3 regions of the Trujillonella humicola genome follow, and region 3 is predicted to be linked to each of the others. Evidence: riboswitches for the same ligand, from Rfam matches in the RefSeq annotation. Region 3 holds a riboswitch; each other region holds the start of a gene.
The links. A riboswitch is a leader RNA that binds a small molecule or an ion and turns the genes downstream of it on or off. The one in region 3 is predicted to bind S-adenosylmethionine.

Region 1: it holds a riboswitch for S-adenosylmethionine, as region 3 does, so the genes downstream of both, ACK586_RS09725 (BMP family ABC transporter substrate-binding protein) here and thrC (threonine synthase) in region 3, are expected to answer to the same signal.
Region 2: it holds a riboswitch for S-adenosylmethionine, as region 3 does, so the genes downstream of both, ACK586_RS18530 (bifunctional o-acetylhomoserine/o-acetylserine sulfhydrylase) here and thrC (threonine synthase) in region 3, are expected to answer to the same signal.

The regions. Positions count from the first base shown of each region.
Region 1 is NZ_JBJNRJ010000014.1:303-8,036, reverse strand. It holds gene ACK586_RS09740 (ABC transporter permease) at 1-914, opposite strand, end outside; gene ACK586_RS09735 (ABC transporter permease) at 916-1,986, opposite strand; gene ACK586_RS09730 (ABC transporter ATP-binding protein) at 1,983-3,596, opposite strand; gene ACK586_RS09725 (BMP family ABC transporter substrate-binding protein) at 3,593-4,648, opposite strand; SAM riboswitch class IV at 4,749-4,859, opposite strand; gene ACK586_RS09720 (pyridoxal phosphate-dependent aminotransferase) at 4,908-6,083, shown strand; gene ACK586_RS09715 (methyl-accepting chemotaxis protein) at 6,180-7,734, opposite strand, start outside.
Region 2 is NZ_JBJNRJ010000043.1:24,882-32,615, reverse strand. It holds gene ACK586_RS18570 (FecCD family ABC transporter permease) at 1-197, shown strand, start outside; gene ACK586_RS18565 (ABC transporter ATP-binding protein) at 194-1,036, shown strand; gene ACK586_RS18560 (siderophore-interacting protein) at 1,047-2,003, opposite strand; gene ACK586_RS18555 (EamA family transporter) at 2,090-3,043, opposite strand; gene ACK586_RS18550 (hypothetical protein) at 3,169-3,549, shown strand; gene ACK586_RS18545 (thioesterase family protein) at 3,567-4,370, shown strand; gene ACK586_RS18540 (mechanosensitive ion channel family protein) at 4,451-5,347, shown strand; gene ACK586_RS18535 (Rv3103c transmembrane domain-containing protein) at 5,344-5,844, shown strand; SAM riboswitch class IV at 5,898-6,013, shown strand; gene ACK586_RS18530 (bifunctional o-acetylhomoserine/o-acetylserine sulfhydrylase) at 6,057-7,349, shown strand; gene metX (homoserine O-acetyltransferase MetX) at 7,365-7,734, shown strand, end outside.
Region 3 is NZ_JBJNRJ010000004.1:25-7,758, reverse strand. It holds gene ACK586_RS03315 (3'-5' exonuclease) at 1-530, opposite strand, end outside; gene ACK586_RS03310 (hypothetical protein) at 527-2,371, opposite strand; gene groL (chaperonin GroEL) at 2,937-4,565, opposite strand; gene ACK586_RS03300 (cold-shock protein) at 4,926-5,126, opposite strand; gene thrC (threonine synthase) at 5,338-6,639, opposite strand; SAM riboswitch class I at 6,652-6,780, opposite strand; gene ACK586_RS03290 (HAD hydrolase family protein) at 6,840-7,661, shown strand.

The DNA of each region.
Region 1 (7,734 bases), on a different contig from region 3:
CTCTCCGCGGCGAGGGGGTCGGCGGCGCGCAGCCGGCGGCGCACCCGGACCCGGGAGAGCACGAGCACCACGAGGGTGACCAGGTACGGGGCGGCGTCGGTGAGCTGCTGGGGCAGGCCCAGGCCCTGCAGCCGGAAGCCCCAGGCCTCGGCGGCGCCGAACAGCAGGCAGGCGCCGAGCACCCACAGCGGCCGGTTGACCGCGAGCATCACCGCGGCGACGGCGACCCAGCCGCGGCCGGCGGTCATGTTCTCGGTGAAGGCGGTGACCGTGCCCAGGGACAACTGCGCCCCGCCGAGCCCGCACAGCGCGCCGGCGACCACCACGGTGGCCGCCTGGTACCGGGTCACGGGGACGCCGAGGCTGGTGGCCGCCTCCGGGTGCTCCCCCACCCCGCGCAACCGCAGGCCCACCGACGTCCGCGACAGCCACAGCGACAGGGCGACCGCGAGCACGACCGCCAGCGGCACGAGGACGGTGGCCCGGCCGAACACGTCGCCGAGCACCGGCACGCCGTCCAGGACGTCGAGGTCGGGCAGCCCCTGCAGGCCCTGCGGCGCGAAGGTGCCGGTGGCACCCAGCGCCTCGCGCATGACGAAGCCGGTGGCACCCAGCGCCAGCAGGTTCATGCCGACGGCGACGATGATCGGGTCGGCCCGCCAGCTGACGGCGCCCAGGGCGAGCACCAGGCTGAACACCGCGCTGGAGACGACGGCGGCGAGCACGCCGAGCCAGGCGCTGCCGCTCCACCAGCTCACCGCGACCGCGGTGAAGGCGCCCCACAGCAGCTGCCCCTCGAGCGCGATGTTGAAGACGCCGGCCCGGCCGCACAGCGCCCCGCCGAGCGCGGCGTAGAGCACCGGCGCCGTCGAGGTCAGGACGGCGGCGACGAACGCCAGGGTGAACACGTCCACGTCAGGCCCTCCCCCCGGCCGCGCGGCGGGCGCGGGCGGCCAGCCAGCGCCCGGCCAGCACCCGCAGCGCCAGCACGAGGATGACGACGGCCTGCAGGACCTGGCCGAGCTGGCGCGGCACGTCGACGTCGCGCTCCATGCCCGCCGCACCCACGGACAGGATCGTGAACAGCGCCGCCGTGAGTGGCAGCAGCGCCGGCCGGCCCCCGGCCAGCAGCGCGGCGGCCACGCCGGCGAAGGTGTAGCCGGGAGCGGTCAGCGCTCCGTCGATGAAGCGGTACGGCTGGCTCATCACGATCACCGCGCCGGCCAGGCCGGCCACCGCGCCGGCCGACCCCAGCGCGCCCAGGGTCAGCCGCGGCACCGAGAGCCCCCCGTAGGCCGCGAACCCGCGGTTGGCGCCGGCCACCCGGATCTCGTAGCCGGCCGGGGTGCGGGCGTCGACGTACACGGCCACCAGGAGGACGGCGACCACGAGCACCAGCCCGGCGTTGGTGTAGGTCATGCCGGGGAAGGCCGGCAGGTGCGCCGCGTCGGGCAGCCGCTCGGTCTGCGGCACCGGCGACCCCTGCTGGGCCATCGGGTAGCGGACCAGGTAGGAGGTCAGGGCCACCATCGGCGTGCTGAGCAGCAACGTCGAGATGATGACCGGCACGCCGGCGCGGGTCGACAGCGGCGCGGACACCGAGGCCAGCGCCCCGCCGGCCAGCATCCCGGCGACCACGCACAGCGGCAGCAGCAGCGCGGCCGGCCCGGGCACGAACAGGGCGACGGCGGCCGCCGCGATCCCGCCGGCCACCAGCTGCCCGTCGCCGCCGAGGTTGTACTCGCCCATCCGCGCCGGGATCGCGAAGGCCAGCGACATCGCGAGGATGGCGGTGAACCCGGCGACGGCGAAGTCGATGTTGCTGACGCTCAGGGCGCCGCGGACCATCGCGTCGTACCCGCGCAGCGGGTCGACCCCGGCCGCGAGCATGACCACCGCGCCGACCAGCAGGGCCACCCCGACGGCCCCGAGCGGGACCAGGGCGGCCGGGGCCTGCAGCCGCAGCCGCTGCGCCAGCGCGGTCACGTCGTCCCTCCCCCGGCGGCCGTCGCGCCGGCCGCCGCCCCCGCCCTGCTGTGCACCATCGCCGCGCCGAGCGCCTCCTCGGTGGCCTCCGCGGCGTCGAGCTCCGCCGTCACCGCGCCGTCCAGCATCACCAGGACCCGGTCGGCCAGCGCGCGCAGCTCGCTGATCTCGTAGGAGACCAGCAGCACCGCACCGCCCCGGGCGCGGTAGTCCAGCAGCAGCCGGTGGATCTCCTCCCCCGCGCCGACGTCCACCCCCTGGGTCGGCTGCTCCACCACGAGCAGCGGCGCCTCGTGGTGCAGCTCGCGGGCGAGCACCACCTTCTGGGCGTTGCCGCCCGACAGCGAGCTCAGCGGCACGGCGGTGCCGGCGGTCTTGACGCCCAGCCGGGCGACCAGGTCGGCGGCCTGGCTGCGCAGCGCCCGGGGGGAGAGCCGGCCGCGGCGGCCGATCGGGGCGCTGCGGTGGTGGCCCAGGGCCAGGTTGTCGGCCACCGACAGCGCCGCGGCGGTACCGACGCCGGGGCGGTCCTCGGGCACGTAGGCGATGCCCAGCCGGCGCCGCTCCCGCACGCCCGTGCCGGCCAGGTCGCGGCCGCGCAGCCGCACCGTGCCGGCCTGCGGGGTGCGCAGGCCGACCACGGACTCCACGAGCTCGCGCTGGCCGTTGCCGGAGACGCCGGCGATGCCGACGACCTCCCCGGAGCGCACCTGCAGCGAGACGTCCTGCACGCGGCTGGCGCCGGGCGCGGCCGGCATCCGCAGGCCGGTCACCTCGAGCACCGGGTCGCCGGTCACCGCCCCGCGCGGATTGACCGCCGGCACCAGGCCGCGGCCGATCATCGCCTCGACGATCTCCCCGGCGGTGGTCCGCGCGGTGGTCAGCCGCGCGGTCACGGCTCCGTCGCGCAGCACGGTGACCCGGTCGGTGGCCTCGAGCACCTCGCGGACCTTGTGGGTGACCAGGGCGACCGTCGTCCCCTGCGCGGCCATCCGCCGGACCACGGCGAACAGCGAGTCCACCTCGCCGGGGGTGAGCACGGCGGTCGGCTCGTCGAGGATGAGCACCTCGGCCTGCCGGTGCAGCGCCTTGAGGATCTCCACCCGCTGGCGGACGCCGAGCGGGAGGGTGTCGACGCGGGCGGCGGGGTCGACGTCCAGGCCGATGCGGGCCGACAGCTCCGCCACCCGGCGCTCGGCGGCCCGCCGGTCCAGGACGCCGAAGCGCCGGGGCTCGGCGCGGTAGACGACGTTCTCGGCCACGCTGAGCGAGCCGAACAGCCGGAAGTGCTGGTGCACCATGCCCAGCCCCGCGGCGATGGCGTCCAGCGGCGAGGACAGCCGCACCTCGCGGCCGTCGCGCAGCACCTGCCCGGCGTCGGGCCGGTGCAGGCCGTAGAGCACCGACATCAGGGTGGACTTGCCGGCCCCGTTCTCGCCCACCACGGCGTGCACCGTGCCGCGCTCGAGGACGAGGTCCACGCCGTCGACGGCGACGACCGGGCCGAACCGCTTGGTGATGCCGCGCAGCTCGGCCGCGGGGGGAGCCCCCGCGGCCGAGCCGTCGTGCGCACCCGGGTCGGTCGTGCCCGGGTCGGTCGTGCCGGTCATCCAGCGGCCGGGTCGTCCACGGTGATCGTGCCGTCGATGATCTGCTGCCGGACGTCCTGCAGCTGCTCGACGATCTCCGGCCGGTCGGCGATGAGGCAGCCGGACCCGGCGAGGTCGTCGGAGAAGGCGGTCAGGCCCACGCCGTCCTCGGCCAGGCCGTAGATCTGGTAGCCGCCGGTCTCGTCCTCGAGGATGTTGCGCACCGACTCGGCGAGCGCGACGTCGACGTTCTTCAGCACGTTGTCCACGACCTGGCCCGGGGCCGAGCCGCACTCGTTGACGTCGACGCCGTAGGCCTGGAAGCCGCCGGCCGCGGCGACCTCGAAGGCCCCGACGTTGCTGCCCGAGGCGGCCAGCAGCACCTGGTCGGCCCCGCCGTCGGCGAGGACCTGGGCCTGGGCGCCGCCGCGGGCGGGGTCACCGAAGGGGTTGTCGCCGCCGACGAACAGCGGGGTGGAGGTCACCTGCGGGTTGACGCTCTGCGCGCCGGCGAGGAACGGGTCGACCCAGCGGCGGATGAACGGCGTGTCCAGCGCCGCGACGACGCCGATCCGGTCGGTCTCGGTGAGCAGCCCGGCCTCGACGCCGGCGAGGTAGGCGGCCTCGTGCTCGCGGAAGGCGGCGCAGGTGACGTTCTCCGGCTGCGGGTCCGGGCAGCCGTCGACCAGCAGGAACTGCTGGTCGGGGTTGTCCGCGGGCACCGTCGCGAAGGCGTCCTCCAGCGAGAAGGTGAGGCCGACGATGATGTCGGGCTGCTCGCGGACGGCGGCCTCGACGTTCTGCTGGATCGACGTCGGGTCGTTGCTCTCGAAGACCCGGAGGTCGAGCCCCTCCTCCTCGGCGACGCGCTCGGCGCCCTCGATGGCGAGCTCGAGGAAGTTGTTGCCCCCGACCGGGTTCGGCGTGATCACGATGACGGAGCCGGCGGAGTCCCCGCCGTCCCCGCCACCCCCACCACCGGAGTCGCTGTCGGCGCACGCGGTGAGGCCGGCGAGGGCCACGAGGGCGACGGCGGGCAGCCGGCCCCTGCGGCGGCTGTGGACGAGGGTCATGGTTCTCCCTGGGAGCGGGCGCACCGGCGTGCGCGGTCGGTCGGCGCGACACCGTGCCGGTCCGGTGCGGAGGCGAGCGGCCTCGGGACCACCGGCGACCTCCTCGTCCTTACCGGGACACGGTGTCCAGGTCTGGTCGTCACCCGGAGCACCCCGCGACGGAGAGGGTTGCCGGCCAGCGAGCCGGGGCTTGACGCTGGCGCTCAGGACCGCCAGGGAGTCTAGGTCACCGCCGGGCGGGCCTGGGAGACTGGCCGCCGTGACCCTGCCGCGCGCCGCGCTGACCGAGCGCATGCAGCCCTTCGCCACCACGGTGTTCGCCGAGATGTCGGCGCTGGCGGTGCGCACCGGGGCGGTCAACCTGGGGCAGGGGTTCCCGGACACCGACGGGCCGGCCTCGCTGCTGGAGGACGCCGTCGCGGCCATCCGCGGCGGCGCGAACCAGTACCCGCCCGGGCCCGGGGTGCCGGCGCTGCGCGAGGCCGTGGCCGCCCACCAGGCGCGCTTCCGCGGCCTGCGGGTCGACCCGGACGACGTCCTGGTGACCGTCGGGGCCACCGAGGCGATCGCGGCCGCGGTGCTGGCGCTCACCACGCCGGGCGACGAGGTGGTCACCTTCGAGCCGTACTTCGACAGCTACGCCGCGACCATCGCCCTCGCCGGTGCCACGCGCCGCACCGTCGTCCTGCGCTCGCCGGACTTCGCGGTCGACGAGGCGGCGCTGCGGGCGGCGTTCACCCCGCGCACCCGCGTCGTCCTGCTCAACAGCCCGCACAACCCCACCGGCAAGGTCTTCACCCGGGCCGAGCTGGAACTGGTCGCCCGGCTGGCCGCCGAGCACGACGCGGTCGTGGTGTCCGACGAGGTCTACGAGCACATGACCTACGGCGTCGCGCACCTGCCGATCGCGTCGCTGCCGGGGATGGCCGAGCGGACGCTGACCATCAGCTCCGCGGGCAAGACGTTCTCGGTGACCGGCTGGAAGGTCGGCTGGGTGCACGGGCCCACCGAGCTGGTGGCCGCCGTGCGGGCGGTCAAGCAGTTCCTCACCTTCGTGGGCAGCGGCCCGTTCCAGCCGGCGGTGGCGCGGGCGCTGGCCCTGCCCGACGAGTACTTCGACGGCCTGCGGGCCGACCTGACGCGCAAGCGGGACCTGCTCGTGGCCGGCCTGGAGGCCGCCGGCTTCGCCGTCAACCGGCCAGACGGCACGTACTTCGTGACCGCCGACGCCGCGCCGCTGGGCTACACCGACTCGATGGCGCTGTGCTGGGACCTGCCGCAGCTGGCCGGGGTGGTCGCGGTGCCCGTGCGGGTCTTCCACGACGACCAGGACGCCGCGCCGTCGCTGGTGCGCTTCGCGTTCTGCAAGAAGGACGACGTGCTCGGCGAGGCGGCCGAGCGGCTGGCCGGTCTCGGCGCCCGCCTGGCCCGCTGACGGCCGGCCCCGGCTCCCCCGGCGAGATCTGCACAGTGGACGCCATCAGCGGCCGATGGTGACGAGTGTGCAGATCTCGCCGAGGGAGGACCCTCCTCAGTAGCTGAAGCGGCCCACCGTGGTGCGCAGGTCCGCGGCCATCCGGGACAGCTCGTCGACCGCGGTCCGGGTCTGGGTCAGCGCCTGCGTCGTGGACTCCGCCGCCGTCGACACCCCGGTGATGTTGTCGGCGATCTGACCCGACCCCTGCGCCGCCTCGCTCACCGACCGCGCCATCTCGTTCGTCGTCGCCGTCTGCTCCTCCACCGCCGAGGCGATCGTGGTCTGCCGGTCGGCGATCTGCGCCACGATCGAGCTGATCTGCCCGATCGCGGCCACCGCCGCCGTCGTGTCGCCCTGGATCGCCTGCACCCGCCGCGCGATGTCCTCGGTCGCCTTCGCCGTCTCCTGCGCCAACTCCTTCACCTCGTTGGCCACCACCGCGAACCCCTTGCCCGCCTCACCGGCCCGCGCCGCCTCGATCGTGGCATTCAGCGCCAGCAGGTTCGTCTGCTCCGCGATCGACGTGATCACCTTCACCACGTTGCCGATCTCCGCCGAGGACTCCCCCAGCTTCGCCACCGTCGCCGTCGTCGTCTCCGCGGCAGCGACGGCGCGCCCGGCGACCTCGGACGCCTCGGCGGCGTTGCTCGCGATCTCCCGGATCGAGGCACCCATCTGCTCCGCGCCCGCGGCCACCGTCTGCACGCTGCGCGACACCTCATCGGCCGCACCGGCCACCACCCCCGACTGCGCCGAGGTCTCCTCCGCCGACGCCGAGATCTGCGCCGAGGACGCCGACAACTCCTCCGACGACGCCGCCACCGCATCCGCCGCACCCACCACCGTCGCCATCACGCCGCGCAGGGAGTCCAGCGCCTGGTCGAGCGCGGCCGCCGTGCGGCCGACCTCGTCGTCCCGGCTGACCCCGGTGGAGCGGGTCAGGTCGCCGGCGGCGAGGGCACCGGCCACCTCCGACACCGCCGTCAGCGGCCGGACGATGCGCCGAGCCACGACGAGCGACAGCCCCAGCGCGAGCAGGGCACCCAGCGCGATGGCGACGAGCATGGTCCAGCGGGTGCGGCTCTCCTGCGCCTCTGCCGCCGCCGAGGCTGCCGCCACACGCTCGGTCAGGGACTCCTTCAGCCCCTGGGTGAGCTCGATGATCCCGAAGTAGACGTCGTAGCCGTCGCCGAGGATGAGCGCGTCGGCCGCGTCGACCGCCTCGGGCGCGCCCTGGGCGTAGAGGGCCGCGACCTGCTGGTCGATGGCCGCGAACCGGTCCCACTCCCCGCGGATGCGGTCGTAGTCGGCCGCCTCGCCGGCGTCCAGGTGCTCGGTCGGCATGGCCGCGAGTTCCTCGCGCAGGTCCGCGGACACGTCCAGGAAGCCGGCCCGGTTGCCGCTGTCCGGGGCGACGGCCTGCGCCGGCCCGACACGGCGCGCGTCCCAGGCGTAGGCCACCTGCCAGCCGCTGACGTCGGCGTTGAAGTACTCCATCCGTTGGACGTGCCCCAGGGCGTCGTTCAGGTCGGCCACGTGCTCCCGCGCCCCGGCGGCCGCGTCGAGGCCGGAGAGGGCGAGGCCGCCGACGGCGACGGCCGCCGCCATG
Region 2 (7,734 bases), on a different contig from region 3:
CCGTCCGGCTGACCGGCGGCTCGCGGCCGCCGCTGCTGGCCTCCGGCCTGCTCGGCGCGCTGCTCGTCGTCTCGGCCGACCTGCTCACCCGCACCGTCCTGCCCGCGGCGCTGCCGGTCGGCATCCTCACCGCCATCGTCGGGGCGCCCTACCTCATCTACCTGCTCCTCCGTGGAAGGCGGCGATCGACGCTGTGACCGCACACCTGACGGCGAGCGAGACCGCCCCCGCCACCGCGACACCGGACGGACCGGTCCGGCTCGCGGCCGAGGCGGTCCGCCTGGGCTACGACGAACGCGTCGTCGTCCACGACGTCGACCTGGAGCTCACCGACGGCTCGTTCACCGCCATCGTCGGGCCCAACGGCTGCGGCAAGTCCACCCTGCTCAAGGCGCTGGGGCGGCTGCTGCGCCCCACCGCCGGGGAGGTCGTGCTCGACGGTCGGTCGATCGCCCGGACGCCGACGCGCGAGGTGGCCAAGGTGCTCGGCCTGCTGCCTCAGACGCCGGTCGCCCCCGACGGGCTGACCGTCGCCGACCTGGTCGCGCGGGGCCGCCACCCGCACCAGAGCTGGCTGCGCCAGTGGTCCCGGGGGGACGAGGACGCCGTCGCCGAGGCGCTGGCCTGGACCGACATGACCGAGCTCGCCGACCGGCCGGTGGAGGCGCTGTCGGGCGGGCAGCGGCAGCGGGCGTGGATCTCCATGGCGCTGGCGCAGGGCACCGACCTGCTGCTGCTCGACGAGCCGACGACCTACCTCGACCTGGCCCACCAGATCGACGTCCTGGAGCTCGTGGCCCGGCTGCACGCCGAGCGCGGGCGCACGGTCGTCGTCGTCCTGCACGACCTGAACCTGGCGGCGCGCTACGCGCGGCGGCTGGTGGCGATGCGCGACGGCGTCCTCGTGGCGTCCGGCACGCCCGCAGAAGTGCTCACCGAGCAGCTGATGGCCGACGTCTTCGAGCTCGACGCCCGCATCGTGCCCGACCCGGTGGCCGGGACGCCGATGGTGGTGCCGGTCCGCCGCCTGCGCTGACGCCGCCCCGTCAGCCGGCGACGCCGACCCGCCAGTAGCCCATGAACGCCACCTCGTTGCGCGGCACCCCGAGGTCGGTCACCAGGTGCCGGCGCAGCCGCTTGACCACGCCGGCCTCCCCGGCCAGCCAGGCGTAGCAGCCGGCGGTGCCGTCGACCTCGGGGACCTCCCACAGCAGCCCGGCGTCCACGTCGACGTCCTCGACGTCCTGGTGCACCTCGGGGCGGGCGATGCCGAGCTCGCGCATCGCGTCCTGCACGGCCGGCACGAGCAGCTCGCCGCGGGCCCGGCCGGCGCGCGGCAGCCAGCGCACCGTGACGCCGTCGGGCACGTCGAGCGCCTGCTCGTCACCGGGCTCGGGGACCTCGAGCAGCGCCGCGACGCGGCGGCCCGGCGCCAGCCCCTCGAGGATCGCGCCGACGGCGGGGACGGCGGTCTCGTCGGCGGCGAGCACCAGCGTGTGCGCGGTCGCCGGCGGCGCCCACTCGACTCCCCACATGCGGCCCGTGCCGGGGCGGTCGGGGCCCAGCAGCACCAGCCGGTCGCCCGGGACGGCGCCGGCTGCCCACGTGGCGGCGGGCCCGGCGTGGCCGTCCTCGACCCCGTGCAGGACCACGTCGACGTCCACCTCGGCACGGTCGGGCCGGGCCGCCCGGACCGTGTAGGTGCGCAGGTGGGGGCGGACGTCGTCAGCCAGCGCGCAGTAGGCGGTGTACCACTCGGGCCCGGGGACGAGGAGCTCCATGACGTCGGTGCCCGGCTGCCGGGGCAGGACGAACTTGATCCGCTGGTCGTTCCCGGCCACGCCGAAGGAGGCCAGTTCCGGGGCGCCGAGGGTCAGGCGCACGGTGCTGGGTCCCAGGCGGCGGGTCGCGGTCACGACCGTGTCGAAGAAGCGCCAGCCCGGCGCCTCCACCGGCACGGCCTGGGCGGTGGCGACCTCGGCGGTGGCCTGGGTGGTGGTCACGAGCGGTCCCCGTTCCTCGGCCGGCCCCGGTCCGGACGGCGTGTTAGGCGAGGCTAACCTGCCGCGGGCCGTGGAGGGAACCCCGCTCAGGACGGCGCGACCTCGGGGACGGCGGGCTCGGGGACCGATCGCGCGGTCTGGGCCAGGCCGATCCCGGTGAGGACGACGAGGCCGCCCAGCACCTGCCAGCCGGTCAGCACCTGCTCGACCCACAGCCACGCGACGACCGACGCGAACACCGGCTCCACGGTGGCCACGAGCCCGGCGGTCGTCGGCGGGAGGTGCCGCAGCGCACCGATCGACAGCCAGAACGGCAGGATCGCCCCGCACACGACGATCCAGCCCACCAGGACGCCGAGCGGCACCTCCAGCGAGCCGACCGAGACCGGCACCGGCTCGGCGAGCACGCCGGCGTCGAACTCCCACCAGGGTGCGGCCACCGACCAGAACAGGGCCGCGGCGACGAAGCTGAAGCAGGTCAGCGCGACCGGATCGCGGCTCGTCGTCCCCCGCTCCCCCATCAGGTAGTACGTCGCCAGGCAGACCGCGGCACCCAGCGCGGCGGCGACCCCGGTGGCGGACAGCGACCCGCCGCCCTCCCACACCTGCGCGACCAGCAGCAGCCCCGACAGCGACAGCCCCAGCGCCGCCCACAGCCGGCTGCGCACCTGCTCGCGGCGCACCAGCCACACGTACAGCGCGATGAGCACCGGGGCGGTCATCTCGAAGACGAGCGCGATCCCGACCGGCAGCCGGTCGATGGCCACGTAGTAGAGGAACTGGGTGAGGGCGACGCCGACCACGCCGAAGAGCGCGAGGAACGGGACCTCCCGCCAGGTCAGCCGCAACCGGTCCGGGGCGAGCACCGCCAGCAGCGCGAGCAGACCCAGGGCGGCGCCGCCGCAGCGCAGCGCCACCAGCCGGGTGGGCTCGACACCGGCCTGCAGGGCGAGGGTGGACACGGTCCCGTTGACGCCGAACAGGGCAGCCGCCCCGATCGTCGCCGCGTAGCCGAGCCCGGGACGGACGGCGGTGGGCACCGCGGAAATGTAGTCCCCGTCCTGTCCCGTGCCCCCTACCGCCCCGGCGAGCCGCCCGTCGGGTGCGCCCGTGTCCCGGCCCGTGGGCTGATGCGCCGCGCGCCGGCAGCAGGGACCCTCGACCCGTGACCTACCCGCGCCCGCCGTGGTCGCCCCGCCGGCGGCGCACGCTCCTGCTCCTGGCCCTGGCCGCGGTCCTGTTCGGGCTGGCCGGCATCGCGCTGCCGGCGCAGTACGGCGTCGCCTCGGTGTTCCTGGCCGCGCTCGCGGCCTTCCTCCTCGTCGTCGCCGTCGTCGTGTTCGTCGCCGTCCCCGGGCCCGGGACGGTCGACGTCCTGCTGCGGTCCCTGACGCTCTCCGGCGCGGTCCTCGTGGTCGCCGTCCTCCTCGTGCTGTCGACCGCCGGGGAACCGCTGCGCTGGATCTGGGTGCTCGCCACGCTGGCCGCGGCGGCGTGGGTCGGGGCCGCGCTGTGGCTGGCCCGCCGCGACGGGCCGACCGCCTGACCGGCGACACTGCCGCGGTGGACCTGCCCCCTGCCCTCTACCTCCCCGACGGCCGCCACCCCGGCGGCGAGGACCTCCTGGCCACCGCCCTCACCATCGGCCCCTGGGAGGACGACGTCCAGCACGCCGGCCCACCGGCCGCGCTGCTCGCCCGCGAGGTCGAGCGGACCGGCACCGTGCCCGGCGCGCAGACCGTCCGGCTGGCCTTCGACATCCTCGGGCCGGTGCCGGTGGGCCCGGTCCGGGTCGGCGGGCGGGTGCTGCGCCCCGGCCGGCGGGTGGAGCTCGTGGAGGCCACCCTCTCGGCCGGCGGCGTGGCGCGGATGCGCGCCACCGCCTGGCGGATGCGCACCCGCCCAGTCTCCCCCGTCGACGTCCTGGCCCCGGACGCGCCGCACCCGACCGGCCCCGACGCCGGCCGCGCCGAGGTCCCCGGGGTCTTCCGCACCGACGTCGCCTACCACCGGGCGCTGGAGTGGCGGTTCACCGCCGGCTCCTTCGACTCCCCCGGTCCCGCCGCGGCCTGGACCCGGCCGCTGGTCCCGCTGGTCGCCGGCGAGCCGATCACGCCGCTGGAGCACCTGCTGGTGATGACCGACGCGGCCAGCGGCATCTCCGCCGAGCAGGACTGGGCGCGGGCGACCTTCGCCAACGTCGACCTCACCGTGTCGCTGTACCGGCAGCCCGCCGGCGAGTGGCTGGCGATGGACGCGACCAGCTCGCTGGGGCCCGGCGGGGTGGCGCAGTGCTTCGCCGACCTGTTCGACACCACCGGCCGCATCGGCCGCTCCGCGGCCTCGCTGTTCGTCGAACCCCGCTGAGCGCCTCCCGCCGGAGTGGCCACTTCGGCGGGAGGGCGGGAGGGTGGACGACGGCGTACCCGACTGCTGAGAGGACCGGCGTGCAACCGCTGGAGGACCTGCTGGAGTGGCTCGCCGGCCGCGGGCTGGAGATCGTGCTGATCATCCTGGCCTCGGTCCTGCTCGCCCGCTTCGTGGCCTGGACCGGCAGCAAGATCACCGACAGCATCGACCGCCGGTCCACCGGCGGTGACGCGCTGGTGCGCTCCGAGGCCGCCAAGCACCGGCACTCGCTGACCCAGGTGATCACCTGGACGCTCGTCGTCCTGATCTACGCGGTCACGGTCTTCTTCGTGCTCGACCGCCTGGGCGTCCCGGTCACCGGGCTGGTCGCCCCGGCCACGGTGCTCGGCGTCGGCCTCGGCTTCGGCGCCCAGCGGATCGTCGGGGACGTGCTCGCCGGCTTCTTCATCATCACCGAGCGGCAGTACGGCTTCGGCGACGTCGTCTCCATCCAGGTGGTGGGCGGCGGCGACCCGGCGACCGGCACCGTCGAGGACGTCACGCTGCGGGTCACCCGGCTGCGCTCGCCCGACGGCGAGGTCGTCACGCTGCCCAACGGTCAGATCGTCAAGGTCGTGAACCTCTCCCGGGACTGGGCCCGCGCGGTGGTCGACGTCCCGGTGCCGGCCAGCGTCGACGTCAACCAGGTCAACGACATCCTCCGGACGGTCGGCCGGGAGGCCTTCGACGATCCGCGCCTGCACCCGCTGCTGCTGGACCCGCCGTCGGTCATGGGCGTGGAGAGCCTCGGTCTGGACGAGGTCAACGTGCGGATGGTCGCCCGGACCCTGCCGGGCAAGCAGTTCGAGGTCGGCCGCGACCTGCGTGCCCGGGTGGTGCTCGCCTTCCGCCGGCAGGGCCTGAGCGTGCCACCGCCGACCGCCTCCGACGGCTCGGCCGAGCCCGGCGCGCTCAGCGCCGGTGAGCAGCGGTGAGCGCCGACCGCCCGCGCGCGGACGGGACCCGGCCCACCGCCCCCGCACCGCAGGTGAGCACCGCCCCCGCCGAGGGACCGCGCCGCTGGTGGGCCGCGATCCCGCGCCGGCTGGGGCGCGCTCGCACGTCGACCGTCGTCCTGGCGGTGCTGTTCGTCGCGCTCGGGATCCTCTACCTGTACGTCCGGCCGGAGACGACCGGCACCTCGCCGGCCCGTGACACCGGCGAGGTGCCGGTGGTGCCCGCGCCCCTGGACCCGACGCCGACCGAGCCCACGACGACCGCGCCGACGACGGAGGCGCCCGCTCCGGGCACGACGACGACGCCGGCACCCACCCCGACCGGCACCGGCGAGGGCGCCGAGGAGGAGGACGGGCAGCCGACGGATCCGACCGGGGTGCCGACCGGGGCGCCCACCACGCCCACGGGGACCCCCGCGGAACCGGGAGGGACCGGCACGCCGACGGGTACCGGCGGGCCCTCGCCGACGGGCTGATCCGTCCGACCCCTGTACCGGGCGGGGCGCGTGGGGCGTTATGTTCTGAGGTGGCTCACGAGAGGCAGTGACAAGCACCTGGCTGGCTGCCCGGCAACCTCTACTCCGTCCGAGGTGCTCCAGGGGAAGAGCCGGTCGGACGGCGCCCGCCGCCCGGCAAGACGGAGTCTCCGGTGCGCCGCCGGGTCTCCCGACCGAGAGGAGACCGGCGCATGACCGACCCGCAGAGCTGGAGCTTCGAGACCCGGCAGATCCACGCCGGCACGAGCCCCGACCCGACGACCGGCGCCCGCGCCCTGCCGATCTACGCCACGACCAGCTACCAGTTCCGCGACGCCCAGCACGCCGCCGACCTGTTCGCGCTGGCCGAGATGGGCAACATCTACACGCGGATCATGAACCCGACGCAGGACGCGCTCGAGCAGCGGGTCGCGTCGCTCGAGGGCGGCGTCGCCGCGCTCGCCGTCTCCAGCGGCCAGGCCGCCGAGACGCTGGCGATCCTCAACATCGCCGAGGCCGGGTCGCACGTCGTGGCCTCGGCGTCGCTGTACGGCGGCACCTACAACCTGCTGCACCACTCGCTGCCGAAGCTGGGCGTCACGGTGTCCTTCGTCGAGGACCCCGACGACCCGGAGAACTGGCAGTCGCTGGTCCGGGAGAACACCAAGGCCTTCTACGCCGAGACGATCGGCAACCCCAAGGGCGACATCCTCGACATCAGCGCGGTCTCCGAGGTCGCGCACCGCAACGGCGTGCCGCTGATCGTCGACAACACCATCGCCACGCCGTACCTGATCCGGCCGATCGAGTTCGGCGCCGACGTCGTCGTCCACTCGGCCACCAAGTACCTGGGCGGCCACGGCACCGCCATCGCCGGGCTGATCGTCGACTCGGGGAACTTCGACTGGACCGGCGGCAAGTTCCCGGGGTTCACCGAGCCCGACCCGACCTACCACGGTGTCGTCTACGCCGACCTCGGCGCCCCGGCCTACGCGCTCAAGGCCCGGGTGCAGCTGCTGCGCGACCTCGGCCCGGCCATCAGCCCGTTCAACGCGTTCCTCGTCGTCCAGGGCATCGAGACGCTGTCGCTGCGCATGGAGCGGCACGTCTCCAACGCCCTGGCCGTGGCCCGCTTCCTCGAGGGGCACGACTCCGTCGACCGGGTGAACTACCCCGCGCTGGAGTCCTCCCCGTGGCACGCGGCCCAGCAGAAGTACGCCCCGCGCGGCGCCGGCGCGGTGCTCACGTTCGAGCTGCACGGCGGGGTGGAGGCCGGCAAGCGGTTCGTCGACGCGCTCGAGCTGCACAGCCACGTGGCCAACATCGGCGACGTCCGCAGCCTGGTGATCCACCCGGCGTCGACCACCCACTCGCAGCTGACCCCCGAGGAGCAGCTGACCACGGGCGTCACCCCGGGCCTGGTGCGCCTCGCGGTCGGCCTGGAGGGCATCGACGACATCCTCGCCGACCTGGAGGCCGGCTTCCGCGCCGCCAAGTCGTCGTGAGCGGGGAGGCGTGAGGTGACCGGGGTCCGGGACGCCGGGCGCGCGCCCCGGACCCTCGCGCGCCCCGGCGGCTGGCGGGACGGCGACCCGGTCGGGGACCGGCTCTTCCTCGACCTGGACGGGCCGATCGCGCTGGAGCGGGGCGGGGTGCTGCCCGGGGTCCGGGTCGCGTACGAGACGTGGGGGACGCTCGCCCCGGACGGCGGCAACGCGGTGCTGGTCGAGCACGCGCTGACCGGCGACAGCCACGCGGCCGGGCCCGCCGGCCCGGGGCACCCCACCCCGGGCTGGTGGGACGGCCTGGTCGGGCCGGGCGCGCCGCTGGACACCGACCGGCTGTTCGTGGTCTGCGCGAACGTGCTGGGCGGGTGCCAGGGCACGACCG
Region 3 (7,734 bases):
TCGTGCGGCTTGGCGTTGGCGACGCCGGTCAGCTGGCACAGCGCGCTCAGACTGACCGGGCCGCGGTTGCTCACACCGGGGTAGCGCAGCAGGCGGGGCAGCGTGCTGGTGTCGATGAACGGCCGCTCGGGAAGGGCGACGCCCTCGGCGGTCGCACCGCCGAGGCGCTCCATCTCCGACAGCAGCGCGCGCACGTCGGCGCTGGTGTGCCCGACGACGACAGCGTCCGGCTCGGACAGCGCGGCGAGGATGGCCGGCGCGTACCAGGCGAAGCCGCGCTTGCCGGCCACATCGGCGTCGGTGAATCCGTGCACGGCGGTCGTGCGCGGGTGGATGGGCACGCCGGGGTCCATCTCCCGGTACAGCTCGCGGCGGGCCTCCCGGCGGCCGCTGACGACCGGGACGACGGCGATGGAGATGATCCGGTTGCCGTCGCCGTCGGGATCGGGCGTGTACTCGGTGTCGAGCACGAGGAACGGCCGCCGGGTGAGCAGCCGGAAGGCGTCGTGCTGCGCCTCAGTGAGCCTCACGACGCGCCTCCGGTCAGCTTCTTCGACGGCGTGCTGCCAGACGGCGACCTCGGTGTCGGCACGCTCCCGGACGGCTGCGGGGTCGCCGTGCCCGCGAGCCGCTGCTTGGCCAGCGCGGCCACCAGCAGCGGGTTGAGCAGCGACGAGTAGGTGGCGACCGGCTTGCCGGCGGCGGTGAGCACCCGTGGCTGCGTGTCGGCCAGCTGACGGGGCGCGGGCGCCCAGCCGCGGGCGGCCTCGTTGGCCTTGCGGATCTTCTTGGCGACCGCGTCCAGGTCGGTGAACGCGCCCTGGCTGCGGCAGACCGCAAGGTCGCACAGGAAGTTCGTGCGGGCCAGGTTGCGGTACAGGTGCCGGCGGTTGAGAAGGAACGGCTCCAACGCCTTGCGGTGCTGGATCTCCACGGCCGCGTTCGACGCGGGCAGGTGCGGGTGGCTGCGCAGCAGCGGCAGCGCCGCCGCGATGCGGCCCTCGTACTCCCCGCGCTGCGCGACCACCCCGGAGGTCGGAGCTGGCAGCTGCGCGACGAGGTCCACCAGCTCGTCCCACCAGACCTTCCACCGGTCAGCATCGAAGCCGAGCAGCTCGTCGCGGGTGAGCAGATCCAGGTGCTTGGCCAGCGGGCCGACCAGCGACTTGCGGTCGCCCACGGTGGCCGTGGTGCCGGCCAACTGCATCAGCGCGGCCCGGATGTTGCGGTGGACGTGGAACAGGCTCGGGATGAGCCCGACGGCGTTGGCCCCGTAGTGCTGCGTGACCGCGTTGGTGATGGCGTCGGCGCAGTCGGCGACGATGAAGTCCGGCCGCACCGGCAGCTCGGCCAGCACCAGCCTCCACGCGTCGGCATTGGCACGGGGGTACGCGCGTACCAGCCGCAGCCGCGCCTCCCGGCGCGGCCAGGACATCGGGTCGGGCGCGGGCCGCCAGCGCACCTCCACGACCACCAGCAGGCTCCACGAGCTCTGCTGCAACCGGCCGCCCTGGGTGCGGCGACGGAAGGACACCGGCAGCTCGTCGAGCATGTAGACCAGCGGCTCGGCGAGCGGCGCGTCGGGGTCGGCGGCCAGCTTCTCATCGTTCGCGGCGCGCAGCCGCTGCTCGCGGGCGACCAGCCGCTGGCTCACCTCACCGAACAGCAACGGCGCGTACTGCTCGACCAGGTCGGCGGCCAGGTGCCAGGCCGTCTGCCCCTCTCGGCGGGTCCACGAGCCGGACCGGGTCTCCGGGCTACCCGCCGGCGCAGCCAGCTGGATGCCGTGCGCGTTCGCCAGGTGCTCCGCGACCGCGTCGCGGCTGGCGCGCATCGCCACCGACACGCTCGCGTAGCTCGCGCCCAGGGACAGGTCGTTGAGCGCCTGCACGATCGTCTTCAGCGTCCACGGCGTGTGCCGCGCGGCGGTCAGCGGGCCGCGGTGCGGCGACAGCAGCTCGTCGCAGGTCGCGCAGGCGTCCTCACCCAGGTCCACCGTCTCCCGTGACAGCGGCGGCGTGAAGTAGTGCGTCAGCTTGGGGTCGTCCGGCACGCAGCGGTACCGCTGCCGGCGCTTGGCCCCCTTGCCGAAGCTCCCGTTGCGGACCACCGAGCTGCCCTTGTGCTCCGGGCACGCCGGCGGTGGAACCACCGACGGGACAACCGAGCCGGACGCCGAAACGAGCAGGCTGAACCCGTGCTGTGAGCCGTTCGGCCGTACGCAGACGTACCGGTGCCACAGCCCCTTGGCGCTGATGCGCTTGCCCTTGTAGCGCACCCGGCTGTCGGCGTGGCTCGGCGTCGGGCAGTTGACGGTGTGCTTGCGCCGCCGGTCACGCGAGGCCGGCTCGTCCAGCGGAACGGCGAACATGTGGGTGCTGCCGTCCGGCGCGACGCAGGCAAACCGCTGCGCCCCAGCGCGCTGGCCCTTCTTCACCACGCGGAACTCGGCGTGGCCGTCGCGAGCGCACGCAACCGTGTGATCCGCCAAGAACACCCCCGTGACAGAGACCGACCCCCTCGGTCGCTCTGTGTGAGCATACCGAGGGGGTCGGACAATGTGCCCCTACATCAGCACTAAAAGCCGAACAGGCCAGCCAGGCGAGGGCCCTCGGCCCGTTTCACGTCCTGTCGCCCGGTCACGCCGCGTCGACATGAGCCGGACGACTCGTGTCGTCGGGCGCCCCGACCGGGGCACGAGGCCTCGGCCTCCAGGGGCGGGTGCCGCTGTCCACCCCACCCGAGTGACTCGCCGACGGCCCGGGGAACGCGAGCGTTGTCCCGCGGACGGCCACGACGGCGCGCAGGATGGCCGGTCCCGCGACATCGCTCCGGCAGCCCGTCGGGGTCCAGACAGCCGACAGGGGCGGCCCGCCGAAGCGGACCGCCCCTGCCGGGACGTGCTGGTGCCACCGAGGGCAGCACTTAGGCGGGACTCAGAAGTCCATGCCGCCCATGCCGCCGTCGCCACCGGGCATGGCCGGGGCGGCCTTCTCCGGCTTGTCGGCGATGACGGCCTCGGTGGTGAGGAAGAGCGCCGCGATGGAGGCGGCGTTCTGCAGCGCCGAGCGGGTGACCTTGGCCGGGTCGATGATGCCGGCGCCGACCAGGTCCACGTACTCGCCGGTGGCGGCGTTGAGGCCGTGCCCGGTGTCGGAGTTGCGGACCTTCTCCGCCACGACGCCACCCTCGAGGCCGGCGTTGATGGCGATCTGCTTCAGCGGCGCCTCGAGCGCGACGCGCACGATGTTGGCACCGGTCGCCTCGTCGCCCTCGAGCTCGAGCTTCTCGAACGCGACCGCGGTGGCCTGCGCCAGGGCGACGCCACCACCGGCGACGATGCCCTCCTCGACGGCGGCCTTGGCGTTGCGCACCGCGTCCTCGATGCGGTGCTTGCGCTCCTTGAGCTCGACCTCGGTCGCGGCGCCGGCCTTGATGACGGCGACGCCACCGGCCAGCTTGGCCAGGCGCTCCTGCAGCTTCTCGCGGTCGTAGTCGGAGTCCGACTTCTCGATCTCGGCGCGGATCTGGTTCACCCGGCCGGCGATCTGGTCGCTGTCCCCGGCGCCCTCGACGATCGTCGTCTCGTCCTTGGTGACGACGACCTTGCGGGCGTGGCCCAGGAGGTCCACGCCGGCGTTCTCGAGCTTGAGGCCGACCTCCTCGCTGATGACCTGGCCACCGGTGAGGATGGCGATGTCGGCCAGCATGGCCTTGCGGCGGTCACCGAAGCCGGGGGCCTTCACCGCGACGGACTTGAAGGTCCCGCGGATCTTGTTGACCACCAGGGTCGCCAGGGCCTCGCCCTCGACGTCCTCGGCGATGATGGCCAGCGGCTTGCCCGACTGCATGACCTTCTCCAGCAGCGGGAGCAGGTCCTTGACCGAGCTGATCTTCGAGTTGACGACGAGCACGTACGGGTCGTCGAGGACGGCCTCCATGCGCTCGGTGTCGGTCACGAAGTAGGGCGAGATGTAGCCCTTGTCGAAGCGCATGCCCTCGGTGAGCTCGAGCTCGAGGCCGAAGGTGTTGCTCTCCTCGACGGTGATGACGCCTTCCTTGCCGACCTTGTCCATCGCCTCGGCGATGAGCTCGCCGATGGCCGGGTCGGCGGCGGAGATCGACGCGGTGGCGGCGATCTGCTCCTTGGTCTCGACGTCCTTGGCGGTCGAGAGGAGGTACTCGGTGACCGAGGCGACGGCCTTCTCGATGCCCTTCTTGAGGGCCATCGGGTTGGCGCCGGCGGCGACGTTGCGCAGACCCTCGCGGACGAGCGCCTGGGCGAGCACGGTGGCGGTGGTGGTGCCGTCACCCGCGACGTCGTCGGTCTTCTTGGCGACCTCCTTGACCAGCTCGGCGCCGATCTTCTCCCAGGGGTCCTCGAGCTCGATCTCCTTGGCGATGCTCACACCGTCGTTGGTGATCGTGGGGGCGCCCCACTTCTTCTCGAGGACGACGTTGCGGCCCTTGGGGCCGAGCGTCACCTTGACGGCGTCGGCGAGGGTGTTCATGCCCCGCTCGAGGCCGCGGCGCGCCTCTTCCTCGAAGGCGATCATCTTGGCCATGTGGTGATGTCCTCCATGCATGGATCGCTGCACGGCCGGGTTCGGCGCCCGCGACGGACGACACCAGCGCGGCGGGCGCTCCGTCGGCCCGCGCTCCAGTGCCTCACCGTTCCGACCTGATTGGCACTCGGCACTGTCGAGTGCCAACCCGAAGTCTGGCACTCGCACCTGCCGAGTGCAAGAACGGGGGCCGTGCAGCCGCTGTTCCCGGCCGGCACTCTGCGGGCTGCTTCGGCACGGTCCGGGCCGGATCGCGCCCGCATCGTGGGGAAACCGCCCGCAGAGCGGGCCGCGGGAGCCCCACCCCGACACGCCAGAGGCCCGGCCCCCGCGAACGGGGACCGGGCCTCCGCAGAGGGATCAGGCGACGCGGACGCCGTCGGCCTGCGGGCCCTTCTCGCCCTGGACTACCTCGAAGGTGACCCGCTGGCCCTCGTCGAGGCTCTTGTAGCCGTCCATCTGGATGGCCGAGTAGTGGACGAAGACGTCCTGGCCGCCGTCGACGGCGATGAAGCCGAAGCCCTTCTCGGCGTTGAACCACTTCACGGTGCCCTGTGCCACGTGTGCTCCCACGTTCGTGCGTGCGGACGGTTCCCGTGGATGCCGGGACCCGGGTTACTCGCTCTTCCGCCCGTCGGACACGTGCGTGGAACTCGAACCGCGCGAGAAGCTACAACAAAGAGAGATCGGACACATCGGTCCGGCACGCGACGTCAGCGCATCGTGACGGACGACCTCGTTCCGCCACCCGGTCGGGCGACGGAGCAGCCCTTCAGGCGATGAGGCCCGCCGACCGGACCGACCGCAGCGACGGCTCGACCCGATGCGTGGGACCGACGACCGGCTCGAGCGGGTCGAGGGTCTTGAGCCCCTCGCCGGTGTTGAGGACGACGGTCTCCTTCGCCGGGTCCAGCCGGCCGTCGGCGACCAGTTGCCTCAGGACGGCGACGGTCACCCCGCCCGCGGTCTCGGCGAACACCCCGGTGGTGCGGGCCAGGTCGCGGATGCCCTGCACGATCTCGTCGTCGCCGACCCGTCCGACCGAGCCACCGGTGCGGCGGATGGCGTCGAGCGCGTACGGACCGTCGGCGGGGTTACCGATGTTCAGCGACTTCGCGATGCCGGTCGGCTTGACCGGCTTGACCACGTCCCAGCCGTTGTCGAACGCGGTGGCGATCGGGTCGCAGCCGGCCGACTGGGCGCCGAAGACCGTCCAGTCCGAGTCCTCGACGATGCCGGCGGCGGCGAGCTCGCGGAAGGCCTTGTCCACCTTGGTCAGCAGCGACCCCGACGCCATCGGGATGACGACCTGCGCCGGGATGCGCCAGCCGAGCTGCTCGGCGATCTCGTAGCCCATCGTCTTCGAGCCCTCGGCGTAGTAGGGCCGGACGTTCTGGTTGACGAAGGCGGTGTCCTCGAACTCGTCGGTCTCGGCGAGCTCGCTGGTGAGCCGGTTGACGTCGTCGTAGGAGCCGTCGACGGCGACCAGCGTCTGGCCGTAGACGGCCGACTGCACGACCTTGCCCGGCTCGAGGTCGGCCGGGATGAAGACGTAGGACGGCAGCCCGACGCGGGCGGCGTGCGCGGCGACCGAGTTGGCCAGGTTGCCGGTGGAGGCCGCCGCGATCTTCGCGTAGCCCAGCCCCTTGGCGGCGGTGGCCGCCAGGCTCACCACGCGGTCCTTGAACGAGTGCGTGGGGTTCGCCGAGTCGTCCTTGACCCACAGGCCGCCGGTGAGGCCCAGCTCCGCGGCGAGCCGGTCGGCACGCACCAGCGGGGTCATGCCGGGGTCGAGCGAGACCCGGTCGGCCGGGTCCTGGCCCACGGGCAGCAGCGCGGCGTAGCGCCAGATGTTCTGCGGGCCGGCCTCGATCTGCTGCCGGGTCACCGCCCGCATCAGCTCGGGGTCGTAGTCGACCTCCAGCGGGCCGAAGCACTGGGCGCAGGCGTGCTCGGCGATCAGCCCGAAGGTGGCGCCGCAGTTGCGGCAGACCAGGCCCCGCGCCGGACACGGGGGGACCGGGCCACCGGCGGACGGGTCGGCCTGCACAGAACCGGGAGCGGTCAGGGTCATGCGACGACTACCTCCTCATCTTCCCCGCGTCGGGCCGTCGAGCCGCGCGGGACGGAATTGGCACCTGCCGCCACGCGGACGCGCGGACGGCGGTTGCCGGGGCTTCGTCGGGCCGTGTCCCTCTGCCCCTCTGGATGAGTGGAACGCCCGTCACCCTACCCGGCGGGGTCGCGTTGCCCGTGCACGGCCAGACTGCGCGGGTGGCCACGCGCATCGTCTACACCGACCTCGACGGCACGATGGTGGGCCCGCGCGGCTCCTTCTGGCACACGTCCGGCCGGGACCTCACCGCCGACCCGGCGGCCGCGCTGCTGGACCTGCACCGCGCCGGGGTCGCGCTGGTCCTGGTCAGCGGGCGCACCTTCGAGCAGGTGGTCGAGGCCGCGCGGATCTTCGCCGCCGACGGCGCCGTCGCCGAGCTCGGCTCGGTCGTGAGCTGGGACGGCGGTCGCGCCACCCACCGGCTGACCGGCGACCTGCCCGCAGAGCACGACGGCCGGACGCCGATGGACGTGATGGCCGAGGCCGGCGTCGTGGAGGACCTCATCGCGCGGCACCCCGGCCGGCTGGAGTGGCACGACCCCTGGCACACGACGCACCAGACCGACGCGCTGCTGCGCGGCCGGGTCGACCCGCTCGAGGTGGACGCCGACCTCGCCGGCCGCGGCTTCGGCTGGCTCACGCTCAACGACAACGGGTCGATCACCTCGACGTCCCGCATGACGCTGGCCCCGGAGGCGATGCCGCCGCGCGTCTACCACCTCATGCCCCGCGGCATCTCCAAGGGCCTGGCGATCGCCTGGGACCTGCAGCGGCGCGGCCTCGACCCGTCCGACGCCGTGGCGATCGGCGACAGCGTGAGCGACCTCGAGATGGCGCCGGCGGTCGGCCGGTTGTGGATCACCGCGAACGGTGCCGCCGTCGACGGGATGGCCGACCGGCTGGCCGCCGTCCCCAACGCCGCGGTGACCGGCGCCCCCATGGGCGAGGGCTGGGCCCAGGCCGTCCGCGCCTCCCTCTAGCGGGGGGGGGGGGGGGGGGGGGGGGGGGGGGGGGGGGGGGGGGGGGGGGGGGGGGGGGGGGGGGGGGGGGGGG